DNA from 4 places in the Serratia sp. D1N4 genome. Region 2 is predicted to be linked to each of the others. Evidence: predicted binding sites of a transcription regulator. Region 2 holds the regulator's gene; each other region holds the start of a gene.
The links. The regulator CRP, encoded in region 2, controls carbon source genes, mostly activating them, when cyclic AMP is high. The targets are predictions, from matches to a motif close to ATGTGANNNNNNTCACAT.
Positions count from the first base shown of each region.

Region 1: the regulator CRP is predicted to act here: its motif matches at 2,051-2,068, upstream of yrbN (protein YrbN).
Region 3: the regulator CRP is predicted to act here: its motif matches at 1,255-1,272, upstream of rbsD (D-ribose pyranase).
Region 4: the regulator CRP is predicted to act here: its motif matches at 1,869-1,886, upstream of ACX1CU_RS15690 (beta-galactosidase).

Region 1 covers NZ_CM137274.1:522,941-526,093, reverse strand. The annotation lists gene ACX1CU_RS02270 (DEAD/DEAH family ATP-dependent RNA helicase) at 25-1,974, opposite strand; gene yrbN (protein YrbN) at 1,964-2,038, opposite strand; gene nlpI (lipoprotein NlpI) at 2,162-3,046, opposite strand.
Region 2 covers NZ_CM137274.1:4,971,939-4,975,091, reverse strand. The annotation lists gene ACX1CU_RS22415 (YccS/YhfK family putative transporter) at 1-1,436, opposite strand, end outside; gene crp (cAMP-activated global transcriptional regulator CRP) at 1,492-2,124, opposite strand; gene ACX1CU_RS22405 (OsmC family protein) at 2,507-2,914, shown strand; gene ACX1CU_RS22400 (LysR substrate-binding domain-containing protein) at 2,916-3,153, opposite strand, start outside.
Region 3 covers NZ_CM137274.1:5,300,526-5,303,678, forward strand. The annotation lists gene rbsA (ribose ABC transporter ATP-binding protein RbsA) at 1-745, opposite strand, end outside; gene rbsD (D-ribose pyranase) at 753-1,172, opposite strand; gene kup (low affinity potassium transporter Kup) at 1,340-3,153, opposite strand, start outside.
Region 4 covers NZ_CM137274.1:3,497,080-3,500,232, forward strand. The annotation lists gene ACX1CU_RS15680 (S-(hydroxymethyl)glutathione dehydrogenase/class III alcohol dehydrogenase) at 1-932, shown strand, start outside; gene fghA (S-formylglutathione hydrolase) at 949-1,791, shown strand; gene ACX1CU_RS15690 (beta-galactosidase) at 1,991-3,153, shown strand, end outside.

The sequences.
Region 1 (3,153 bases), 860 kb from region 2:
AACCGCGAGCGGTTAAATCAGCAATTATGCATCACCGAAACGGCGACGTGGTGCAGCAGGTGCCGCATCGTCACGGCGCGGTGCTGGCTTACCGCCACGGCGTTCGCCACCGGCAGCGTTACCGCCTTCACGACGCTCACCGAAAGAACGACGCGGAGCAGCAGCGGCCCCTTCACGGCGCTCGCCATTGAATGGACGAGCAGCACCGCCACCACGACGCTCACCGCCGTTACCACCAGCAGGACGCTCACGGCGTTCATGTGGCAGTGCATCACCCAGCAGTTGCATATTCATCGGCTTGTTCAGGATACGGGTGCGAGTGAAGTGATTCAGGATCTCGCCCGGCATGCCTTTCGGCAGCTCGATAGTGGAGTGGGAAGCAAACAGCTTGATGTTACCGATGTAACGGCTGCTGATATCGCCTTCGTTAGCGATAGCGCCAACAATATGACGAACTTCTACACCATCATCCCGGCCCACTTCAATGCGGTACAACTGCATCTCACCGACGTCACGACGTTCGCGACGTGGACGTTCAGCACCATCACGGCTCTCTGGACGTGCACCGTCTGGACGTGCGTCACGACGACGCTCGCCGCCACGCTCGTCACGGTCGTTAAACTCACGGCGTTGACGCGGCTTGAATACCGGATCCGGTGGCAGGATCAGAGGACGTTCGCCCTGGGCCATTTTCAGCAGTGCTGCGGCCAAGGTTTCCATATCCAGATCTTCTGCCGGTTGCAGTTTAGCCAGCAATGCGCGGTACATATCCAGATCGCTGCTTTCCAGTTGCTGCTGCACTTTAGCGGCAAACTTGGCCAGACGGCGCTCACCCAGCAGGTCTGCGTTTGGCAGCTCAACTTCTGGAATGGTCAGCTTCATGATGCGTTCAATGTTACGCAGCAGGCGGCGTTCGCGGTTTTCCACGAACAGCAGCGCGCGGCCAGCACGGCCAGCACGGCCAGTACGGCCGATACGGTGAACGTAAGACTCTGAATCCATAGGGATATCATAGTTTACGACCAGGCTGATACGCTCAACGTCCAAACCACGGGCTGCCACGTCGGTGGCGATCAGGATATCCAGGCGGCCATCTTTCAGGCGTTCCAGAGTCTGCTCACGCAGAGCCTGATTCATGTCACCGTTCAGTGCAGCACTGTTATAACCGCTACGCTCCAGCGCTTCGGCCACTTCCAGAGTCGCGTTTTTAGTACGCACGAAGATGATCGCAGCGTCAAAATCTTCTGATTCCAGGAAACGCACCAGCGCTTCGTTTTTACGCATGCCCTGCACAGTCCAGTAGCTCTGGCTGATGTCCGGACGGGTAGTCACACTTGACTGAATGCGCACTTCCTGTGGATCTTTCATGAAGCGACGGGTAATACGACGGATCGCTTCCGGCATGGTGGCAGAGAACAGCGCAGTCTGATGTTCAGCCGGGATCTCCGCCATGATGGTTTCTACGTCTTCGATAAAGCCCATGCGCAGCATTTCGTCGGCTTCGTCCAACACCAGGCCTTTCAGGCTGGAGAGGTTCAGGGTGCCGCGCTTCAGGTGATCCAGCAGACGGCCCGGAGTCCCTACCACGATCTGTGGGCCCTGGCGCAGAGCGCGCAGTTGCACGTCATAACGCTGGCCACCGTACAGTGCCACCACATTCACGCCATGCATGTGCTTGGAGAAATCGGTCATTGCTTCAGCAACCTGAACCGCCAGTTCGCGGGTCGGTGCCAGCACCAGGATTTGTGGTGCTTTCAGGGCTGCATCAAGGTTGTGCAGCAGTGGCAACGAGAACGCTGCCGTTTTACCGCTCCCGGTCTGCGCCATGCCCAGCACGTCGCGACCGTTCAACAGGTGAGGAATACACTCAGCCTGGATCGGTGATGGTTTTTCGTAGCCCAGATCGGTCAGGGCGGCGATGATTGGAGCAGACAGCCCCAGGTCAGCAAAAGAGGTTTCAAACTCAGTAGTCATGTACACGTGCCTCATTAATAATGGCAGCCAGTCTACATAACTCGTCGAGAAAATTTTCAGTCATTTTCATTGAAAAGTGTGAACCGGCTCAAATTAGATTGTAAAACAGACAAAAAAGCCCTCGCCCGTTAAGGCGATTACTCTGGTTAAAAAACCAATGTAATTCAGGCTGATAAGTGTCCGTCAGCTATTGCTGGTCCGATTCCGATAGGTCGTCTTGTTCTTGGCTTAACATCGCCAATTCCAACAATGCATAGCGGTGCTCAACAAAGTTATGAACGTTGTTAGCTACCGTCAGTTTGAACAGCGCCGAAGCGGTGTCCTTGTCCCCCAGACTTAGGTAATGCTTACCTAAATAGAAGTCAGTTTCACTGAGATGCTCAGCGAGCGAAGTGTTATCCGTTGCATCTGCCTTGAGCCGTTCCATCAGCGTTTTTTCGCTGATTGTGCCCAGGTAGAATTCGACAATATTCCATCCCCATTGCCCTCGGTTCGCTTTGTCATAACGCTGCTGGAGCGCTACGGTAGCTGTCTTGGGATCGATTTCTCTTTCCACCAGATAAAGCCACAACGAACGGAAGGGATCATTTGGATCGTCTTGATAAAACGCCTGCAGATCATCCTGCGCTAACGGGAAGCGACCACCATAATACAGTGCGATGCCCCGATTTAAACGCGCGTAATTGTAAGTTGGATCAAGCTCTAGTACAGAATCAAACGCTTCATAGGCAGCATCAAAATTGCCTGCCTGCGTAAAGTAAATGCCCAGGTAGTTGAAAACTTCCGGCATATCAGGACGTATCGCTAACGCTTGCGAGAAATCATTGCGCGCCAGTGCACGTAGCCCGAGGCTATCATACAGCACACCGCGCTCATATAAAAGCTGCGCACGCTCATCGTCCGTCAGTGCCCGGCTGGCAAGTATTTGTTCCATGCGCGCCAGGATCACTTCCTGCTGCAGTGTTGGCTGCAACGGGATAGCCAGAACTTCGTCTTTACGCCAATCATGGTTGCTGCATCCTGCCAGCATGAGTGCTGTCGCAACATAACACCAGCGCAAGAAAGGCTTCATTTCCCACTCCCGAAGACAAACATTGGATGAACGTCCTGTCCTCCGCTTGCTAATACGCGGATATCCTACCCACGTGATAAGAACAGCTCCCAACCCCAAGGTGGGGA
Region 2 (3,153 bases):
GTGCCGTTAAGCGCCAACAATTGCAGGGTATACACCGCGGTGACGGTAAACCCCATCACCGCCAGCCCATAGTTTTTGCGCAATATCAGGTAGGCAGCCAGCGTGATTGCCAGCATGATGCTCAGCGTCAGGTGCTCCGGCAGTTGCAACTGCAAGAGCCCGGCGGCGATGATTAACCCGGCCAGCGTGCCGAGGGCACGATGCTGGATCCTGACGCGCGTGGCGTTATAGCCGTTCTGGCTGACCAGCATAATAGTCAGCAGGATCCAATAGGGCTTCGGCAGGTTGAAAATCATACCCAGACTGCTACCCACCGCCAGTATGATGCCCAGTCGGGCGGCATTGCGCAGGGCGTTGGACTTCAACGACAGGTAGCTCACCACGGCGGGCCAGAACGGCAATCGTGCCTGGTTGGCCATCAGATCGCGCTGATACAGCGGGCGCTGGCTGCGCAACAGGCGGGCGATGCGGCTGAAGTGGTAAAAACAGAACTGGCCAACCGGGTTGTCGGCATGCTGCGTGGCCACCTTTTCCAGCGCCGCCAGCTCATTCTTCATACTGAAACGCGCTGAACGTCGGTGATAGAGAATATCGTTGGCCACGAGGCGCAAACGCCCGGCAATCACCTGGGCGTTGCGGCGGATAATCGCTTCGGCCTGGCTCTGCTCCACCAGTTTTTGCACTTCTTCTGGCTGATGCAGGCTGACGGTAATGTGTTCCTGCAGATCGAGTGCCACCTGGAAAGTGCGTTGCAGGCGTTTTTGCTCTTGGTTATTGGCATGGGGCAGGAAGTTTAACTGCTGATATAACAGGCTGATCAGATCCATGACTTTCTGCTGGCGTTGCAGCAGCGGCGGTAGTGCGGTTTCTGGATCGATGTGCTGGGTCAGCAGCGAATATTTGGCTTCGAAATAGTCTGCCAACTGGATATAGAGCTGGCTCAGGGATTCGCGCATCGGTTGCTCTTTCCACAGTTTGAACCAGAACCAGGTGAACAGCCCGTACCAGGCGGTGCCGACCAGATACAGCAGCGGTGCATACCAGATCGGCACGTGTCCGGCCATGCTGAGAGAAAAGATGGCAGCGACCAGCGCGGCGGGCAGCAGACGTGCGTGCAGCGGGCTGATTTCACCGCTGACGCCCAGCAACAGCGCCATCGCCAGCATCAGTAAGGGTAACGGGATATGCCACAGCAGCGCCTGTTGCAGCAGCAAACTGCTGAGAGCAAACAGGGAACCGCCAACGGCCAGACGTTTGAAAAAGCGTTTGTGCGGCGTGTCCAACCCGGCGATGTTACAGCAGGCAGGCACCAGAGAGAACAGCAGGCCGAGTTGCAGGTTGCCCATCAGCAGGAAGAAAACCACCGGCAGGCACAGCACCAGCGTTTGCCGCAGTGCATAGTTGACTTCCGGGTGGTAGATCAGGCGCCGCCACATGATGAATGGGGGAAGTTAAAAAAAACGGCGTATCGCTACGCCGTTTCTTCAATAATTAACGCGTGCCGTAAACGACAATAGTTTTGCCGTGGGCAGAAATCAGGTTTTGATCTTCGAGCATTTTCAGAATACGACCGACGGTTTCACGTGAGCAACCGACGATTTGACCAATTTCCTGGCGGGTAATCTTGATTTGCATGCCATCCGGGTGAGTCATGGCGTCGGGCTGTTTTGCCAGGTTCAGCAGGGTTTGTGCAATGCGGCCGGTAACGTCAAGGAAGGCGAGGTTACCCACTTTCTCTGAGGTGATTTGCAGGCGGTTTGCCATCTGCGCAGACAGGCGCATCAGGATATCCGGGTTAACCTGAATCAACTGGCGGAATTTCTTATAAGAAATTTCAGCCACTTCACAGGCTGTTTTCGCTCTAACCCAGGCACTGCGCTCCTGGCCTTCTTCAAATAATCCAAGCTCGCCGATGAAATCCCCCTGGTTAAGGTAGGACAGAATCATCTCTTTGCCTTCTTCATCCTTGATCAGCACCGCCACGGAGCCTTTCACGATGTAGTAGAGCGTTTCGGCCTTTTCACCTTGGTGAATCAGCGTACTCTTTGATGGATATTTGTGGATATGGCAATGAGACAGGAACCATTCGAGAGTCGGGTCTGTTTGCGGTTTGCCGAGAACCATTCGCTGTTATCCTCTGTTGTTATCGCTGCCTTGTATCACAGGGGTCAGAGTTCCCTGTAAAACGTGCTTATAGCCCGGTGTTTTATAGAGTGGCTATCAACAGGTTTTGAGGCATGTTATAGAAATACGCTTGTACCCTAGCATATTAACTTGCGCCAAGTGCTGCAAGCTACATTCTGTTAACATACCAATATAGGGTCCTTTCCTCGGACATTTCCCTGAAATCGGTGACCTGGAAAGAGTTCTTGCGGCTCTGTTTGTAGCACAGAGTGAGGCGGGTGTCTTGTGTTGTCTCGCTTCAGTATGATTAGCATCAGGTTCCGTTGCCAGTTTCTATGCGAAAGCGTACCCTGATTTTGAGAAATTAACTGGAGTGTACAAAATGCAGGCAAGAGTTAAGTGGGTAGAAGGACTGACATTCTTGGGCGAGTCTGCGTCCGGCCATCAGGTATTAATGGACGGTAACGCGGGCGATAAAGCACCAAGTCCGATGGAAATGGTGTTGATGTCGGTTGGCGGTTGTAGCGCCATTGATGTGATGTCGATTCTGCTGAAGGGCCGTAACGATGTCCGTGACTGCGAGGTAAAGCTGACCTCGGAGCGCCGTGAAGAAGCACCGCGTCTGTTTACCCATATCAACCTGCATTTTATCGTCACCGGCAAAGGGCTGACCGACAAGATTGTTGAGCGTGCGGTTAACCTGTCTGCCGAAAAGTATTGCTCGGTCTCGCTGATGCTGAGCAAAGCCGCCAGCGTCACCCACAGCTTTGAAATCTGTGAAGTTGCCTGAGTTACCAGCGGTAGCGGTGGCAGTGGTTACTCAATAAATGCAGAAAACGCCGCGCCGTAATGGTTAGCGGCGATTTTTGTGAGTGCAGCACGCAGTACTGCGCCTGCGGCAGGCTGTCGATCGGCAACGTCACCAGTTTTTGCTGCAAATGGAAAGGCGTGTTCATCGCCCGCGCAACAATGGTCAAATAATCCGCCTCCAACACCATATTCAATCCACATACCGCCGAATCTGAACGA
Region 3 (3,153 bases), 330 kb from region 2:
GGCGCGGATACTGTTCTTCCAGCTTGCGGCCCACCATCATTTCGATCAACGAATCTTCTTGCAGCTCGTCCACCGGGCGTTCGGCAATAAACTGACCGTCACGGAACACGGTAACGTCGTCACAGATTTCAAAGATCTCTTTCAGGCGGTGGGAAATATAAACAATGCCACGGCCTTCGGCTTTCAGCTCATTGATGACGCTAAATAAAGAGGCGGTTTCAGTATCGGTCAGCGCGTCGGTCGGCTCATCCATAATGATGACTTTCGATTCGAAACTCAGCACTTTGGCAATTTCTACCATCTGCTGATCGCCAATCGACAATTCCCCCACCAGCCGGTGGCTGCTGTAACGCAAATTCAGGCGCGCCAGCAGTTTATCTGCTTCGGCGTACATGCGTTTCCAGTCGATGCGGCCGAAACGGCTCACGAACTCACGGCCAAGAAAAATGTTTTCGGCAATGGTCAGTTGCGGGATCAGGTTCAATTCCTGGTGAATAATGCCGATACCCGCTTCTTGCGAATCCTTCGGGCCGTTAAACACCACCTCTTTACCCAGAAAACGCTGGCTGCCCGCATCTTTGCTGTAGATACCGGTCAGCACTTTCATCATGGTGGATTTCCCGGCGCCATTTTCCCCCACCAGCGCCATCACCCTGCCAGGGTAGACACTGAGGGCAGCGCCAGAAAGCGCCTTGACGCCGGGAAAGGCTTTATCGATCCCTTGCAGTTGCATTAACGGTTGCATAATTGCCTCAGAAAGTGACGCCGGAGCAGAGAATGACGTTGGCATATGGCGAACATTCTCCACTGCGGATCACCGCTCGGCTGTGCTCGGTTTGTACTTTAAACTCGCTGTGACTAATATAGCTCACGCTTATGGTATTTCCCTGGTGTTGGCTAAGTTGTTGCAATTGAGCTAGCAACGCTTCATGGAGCAGCGGATTTTGTTTAACTATCTCTTCCGCCAGAATAGCGTTTTCTACCTGCATTTCCTGCGTAACCACCCCGACCACCTGTAAAAACGTCGGTACTCCTTGGGTCAGCGCCAGATCGACACGCTGCGCCGCTGCCGGGATCGGCAGCCCTGCGTCGCAAATAGTGATCTGATCGGTATGACCGAGGCGGGACACAACCGCAGAAACTTCAGAATTTAGTAGCACGCCTTTTTTCATGTTCTCACTCCAACAGCGAAACGTTTCGCTCGTGAAAGAGTTTAAAAAAACAACAGGGGAAGGCAATGATCAAGTTGCAAAAATGTGATCGCCATCGAAACGTTTCGCTCGTGCTCGACAAACAGACAAAGAAAAGGGCTTAGTCAGTCAACTAAGCCCTCGGGGGATTATATCTCGACCTGGGTTCCCAGCTCGATAACGCGGTTTGGCGGGATCTCAAACTGGTCTGGAGCACGTAGTGCGTTGCGGCTCAGCGCGATAAACAATTTGCCGCGCAGGAACAGATACCAAGGCCGTTTGGTCAGGATCAGCGATTCGTGCGACATAAAGAATGAGGTTTCCATCATTCGGCACGGTAACCCCTCCAAACCGCAGCGGTGGAACACTTCTTCCACGTTTGGTGTTTCACGCCAGCCATAGCTGGCGACTACGCGCCAGAAGGTCGGCGACAGTTGTTCGATGGTCACCCGGCGTAGGTTATGCACATAGGGTGCATCTTCGGTACGCAGCGTCAGTATTACCACACGTTCATGCAGCACTTTGTTGTGCTTGAGATTATGCAGCAACGCAAAGGGGATCACGTTGATGGCCCGAGACATAAACACGGCGGTACCAGGTACGCGAACCGGCGGGGATTTTTCCAGTGAGGCGATCATCGCCTCAAGGGAGTTGCCATGCTCATGAATACGGCGCAACAGGCTGAAACGCTCGCTTTTCCAGGTGGTCATGATAATAAACATCACCAACGCCAACGTCAGCGGCAACCAACCGCCAGAGAACAGTTTCAGCGCATTGGCAGAGAACATCGGCACATCAATAATCAGCAGGATCGCCAAAGTACCAACCACCAAGAAGCGATTCCAGTGCCAATTTTTGAGCGCTACCGAAGTGATCAGCACACTGGTTAATACCATGGTGCCGGTAACCGCAATACCATATGCCGCTGCCAGGTTGCTGGAGTGTTCAAAGCCCACGATCACCAACACCACCGAGATGTACAGTATCCAGTTGACCACCGGGATATAGATCTGGCCCGACTCCATTTCTGACGTGTGGATAATGCGCATCGGTGACAGATACCCCAAACGCACCGCTTGCCGGGTCAGAGAGAATACGCCAGAAATCACCGCCTGCGAGGCGATCACCGTAGCCAGCGTAGCCAGGATCAGCAGTGGGATCAGGGCCCAGTCGGGCGCCAACAGGAAGAAAGGGTTCTTGATCGCCTCAGGGTTTTTCAGCAGCAATGCCCCCTGGCCAAAGTAATTAAGCACCAGAGAAGGCAGTACTACGGTAAACCAGGCCAAGCGGATCGGGAATTTACCGAAGTGGCCCATATCAGCATACAACGCCTCCACGCCGGTAATCGCCAGCACCACCGCACCGAGCGCAAAGAACGAGACCTTCTTATATTCAATAAAGAAGTTCAGCGCCCACTTCGGATTCAACGCCTGTAGCACTTCGGGATTATCGATAATGCTGCGCGCGCCGAGCAGAGCCAGCACAATAAACCACAGCAGCATTACCGGCGCAAACAGCTTACCGACGCTGCCGGTGCCATGCTTTTGAATAACGAACAATAGGGTCAGAACCAGAATAGACAGCGGCACAATATAGGGATCAAGCGACGGCGCGGCAATTTCCAGCCCCTCAATGGCCGACATCACCGAAATTGCTGGGGTGATCACCACCTCACCATAGAAGAAACTGCCACCAATCAGGCCAAGTATCACCAACCATGAGGTAGTGCGTGACGAGGTATTACGCCCGGCCAGCGACATCAATGTCAGAATTCCGCCTTCACCGGCGTTATCGGCACGCATCACGTAGGTGAGATACTTCAGGGAAACGATAACCACCAGCATCCAGAAGATCAGGGAAAGAAAACCAAAGACCACATCAGGACGGACATCAAAACCATAATGCCCGGAGAAACACTCTCTCAAGGTATAGAGAGGGCTGGTGCCGATATCACCGTAAACCA
Region 4 (3,153 bases), 1.5 Mb from region 2:
ACGAAGGCGGTGGCATCGTGGAAGCAATCGGTGAAGGCGTGACCAGCGTGGCCGTCGGCGATCACGTGATCCCGCTCTACACCCCGGAATGCGGCGAATGCAAATTCTGTAAATCCGGCAAAACCAACCTGTGCCAGGCGATCCGCGCCACCCAGGGCAAAGGCTTGATGCCAGACGGCACCACTCGCTTCTTCAAAGACGGCAAGCCGATTTTCCACTATATGGGCACGTCCACCTTCGCGGAACGCACCGTAGTGCCAGAAATTTCGCTGGCCAAAATCAGCAAAGAAGCTCCACTGGAAGAAGTCTGCCTGCTGGGCTGCGGCGTCACCACCGGTATGGGTGCGGTACTCAACACCGCCAAAGTGAAAGCAGGCGATACCGTGGCGATTTTCGGCCTGGGCGGCATCGGCCTTTCGGCGATTATCGGCGCTCAGATGGCTGGTGCAAGCCGCATCATCGGTGTCGATATCAACACCAGCAAGTTTGAGCTGGCGCGTAAGCTGGGCGCTACCGATCTGCTCAACCCGAAAGATTACCACAAGCCGATTCAGGAAGTGATCGTTGAGCTGACCGACGGCGGCGTTGATTTCTCCTTCGAATGCATCGGTAACGTCAACGTGATGCGTTCGGCGCTGGAGTGCTGCCATAAAGGCTGGGGTGAGTCGGTCATTATCGGCGTCGCCGGTGCCGGTGAAGAGATCGCAACCCGTCCATTCCAACTGGTGACCGGCCGCGTATGGCGCGGTTCCGCCTTTGGTGGCGTAAAAGGCCGCAGTCAGTTGCCCGGCATTGTGCAGCGCTATATGGACGGCGAATTTGCCCTGAATGACTTTATCACCCACACCATGGGGTTAGAGCAGATCAACGACGCCTTCGATTTAATGCATGAAGGTAAATCGATCCGTTCGGTGATCCATTTTGATAAATAAGCCAGGAGGCAGAGAGATGAGCACGTCATTAGAACTTCTCGAAGAGCACCGCATGTTCGGTGGCTGGCAACAACGTTACCGCCACGCGGCGCAGAGCCTGAATTGCAACATGACTTTCAGCATCTATCTGCCACCGCCGCGCGATGATAATCCACCGCCGGTGCTGTATTGGCTGTCGGGGCTGACCTGCAACGATGAAAACTTTACGCTGAAGGCGGGTGCCCAACGCATTGCTGCCGAACTGGGTTTGGTGTTAGTGATGCCCGACACCAGCCCGCGCGGCGACGAGGTGCCCAATGACCCAGGTTACGATCTGGGCCAAGGGGCGGGTTTTTATCTCAACGCGACCCAGGCCCCTTGGGATCGGCACTTTCGCATGTACGATTACATCAGCGATGAGCTACCCGCACTGATTCAGCAGCACTTCAGCATCAGCGATCGTCAGTCGATCTTCGGCCATTCGATGGGCGGCCACGGCGCGCTGATGATGGCATTGCGCAATCCGCAGCGCTTCCGTTCCGTATCAGCCTTTGCGCCGATTGTTAACCCTTGTCAGGTTCCGTGGGGGCGCAAAGCCTTTGCCGCTTACCTGGGGGATGACGAAAACCAGTGGTTGCAGTACGACAGTTGCCACCTGCTGGCGAGCGGTGCAGAAAAACTGCCTATTCTGGTGGATCAGGGGGATGGCGATCAGTTCCTGGCGGATCAACTGCAACCGGCGAAGCTGGCCGAACTGGCACGCCAGCTCGACTGGCCGCTGACGCTGCGCACCCAGCCGGGCTACGATCACAGCTATTTCACTATTGCTACTTTTGTCGAAGATCACCTGCGCTTCCACGCCGAGCATCTGTTCCGCTGATTGTTTCGGCTGTTTGTGGCTGCGCCTGCGGCCACAAACAGCGATTTCCTCCCCCGTTTTACCGGGCAGAACCCCATTTGTGATCCTCTTCGCTTTACCTAGCTGAACGCCTTTACAACCGGATCTTTGCCCTTCATGTTACCCCACATCATGAACGCGTAACATTTTCAGCCAAGGTATCCTCATGAATCCTGTTGATATTCCATCTGCTCCTGCCTCATTAGCCTCGATCCTTACCCGGCGCGACTGGGAAAACCCGGCCTGCACCCACTACAACCGCTTACCTGCACATCCGCCGTTTGCCAGTTGGCGTGACGAACAACATGCTAGGCACGATCGCCCCTCAGCACAGCGAACCTTGCTCAACGGCGCCTGGAAATTCAGCTATTTCACCCAGCCAGAAGCCGTACCAGAACGGTGGTTGCAGCAAGATCTGAGCGATGCCGATACGCTACAGGTGCCCTCTAACTGGCAGATGGCCGGTTACGACGTGCCGATCTACACCAACGTCACCTACCCGATCCCGGTCACACCGCCATTTGTGCCGCAACAGAACCCTACCGGCTGTTACTCGCTCACCTTTGAGGTGGCCGAAGCCTGGCTGCAACAGGGGCAGACGCGAGTTATTTTCGACGGCGTCAATTCGGCGTTCTATTTGTGGTGTAACGGTATCTGGATCGGTTATTCGCAAGACAGCCGCCTGCCCGCCGAGTTTGATTTAACCCGCGCGTTACGGCCCGGTGAAAACCGCCTGGCGGTGATGGTGCTGCGCTGGAGCGATGGCAGCTATCTGGAAGATCAGGACATGTGGCGCATGAGCGGCATCTTCCGCGATGTCAGCCTGCTGCATAAGCCAAGCCGCCATTTGAGCGATATTCAGTTGCGCACCCATCTGGCCCCCGGTTTTTATCATGCCGAACTGGAGGCGCTGGTGCAGGTTCAATCGCCAGCGGCTGGCTGCTCGGTACGAGTTCAGCTGTGGCAGGGTGACCAGTTGACTGCCGTACACCAGCAGCCATTGGGAAGTGAAATTATTGACGAACGCGGCTGCTATGACGATCGCACTACCCTGCGTTTGCCGGTTGCGCAGCCCGCACTGTGGAGTGCCGAACAGCCTCATCTGTATCGCGCCGTGGTTTCCTTGCTGGCGGCCGACGATACATTGATTGAGGCGGAAGCCTATGACGTGGGTTTCCGTCAAGTCGAGATCAGCGACGGCCTGCTGAAGGTCAATGGCAAACCTATTCTGATACGCGGCACCAACCGCCATGAGCATCACCCGGAACAGGGGCAGGTGATGGACGAAGCCACCATGTTGCAAGATATCCTGCTGATGAAGCGACATAACTTCAACGCGGTACG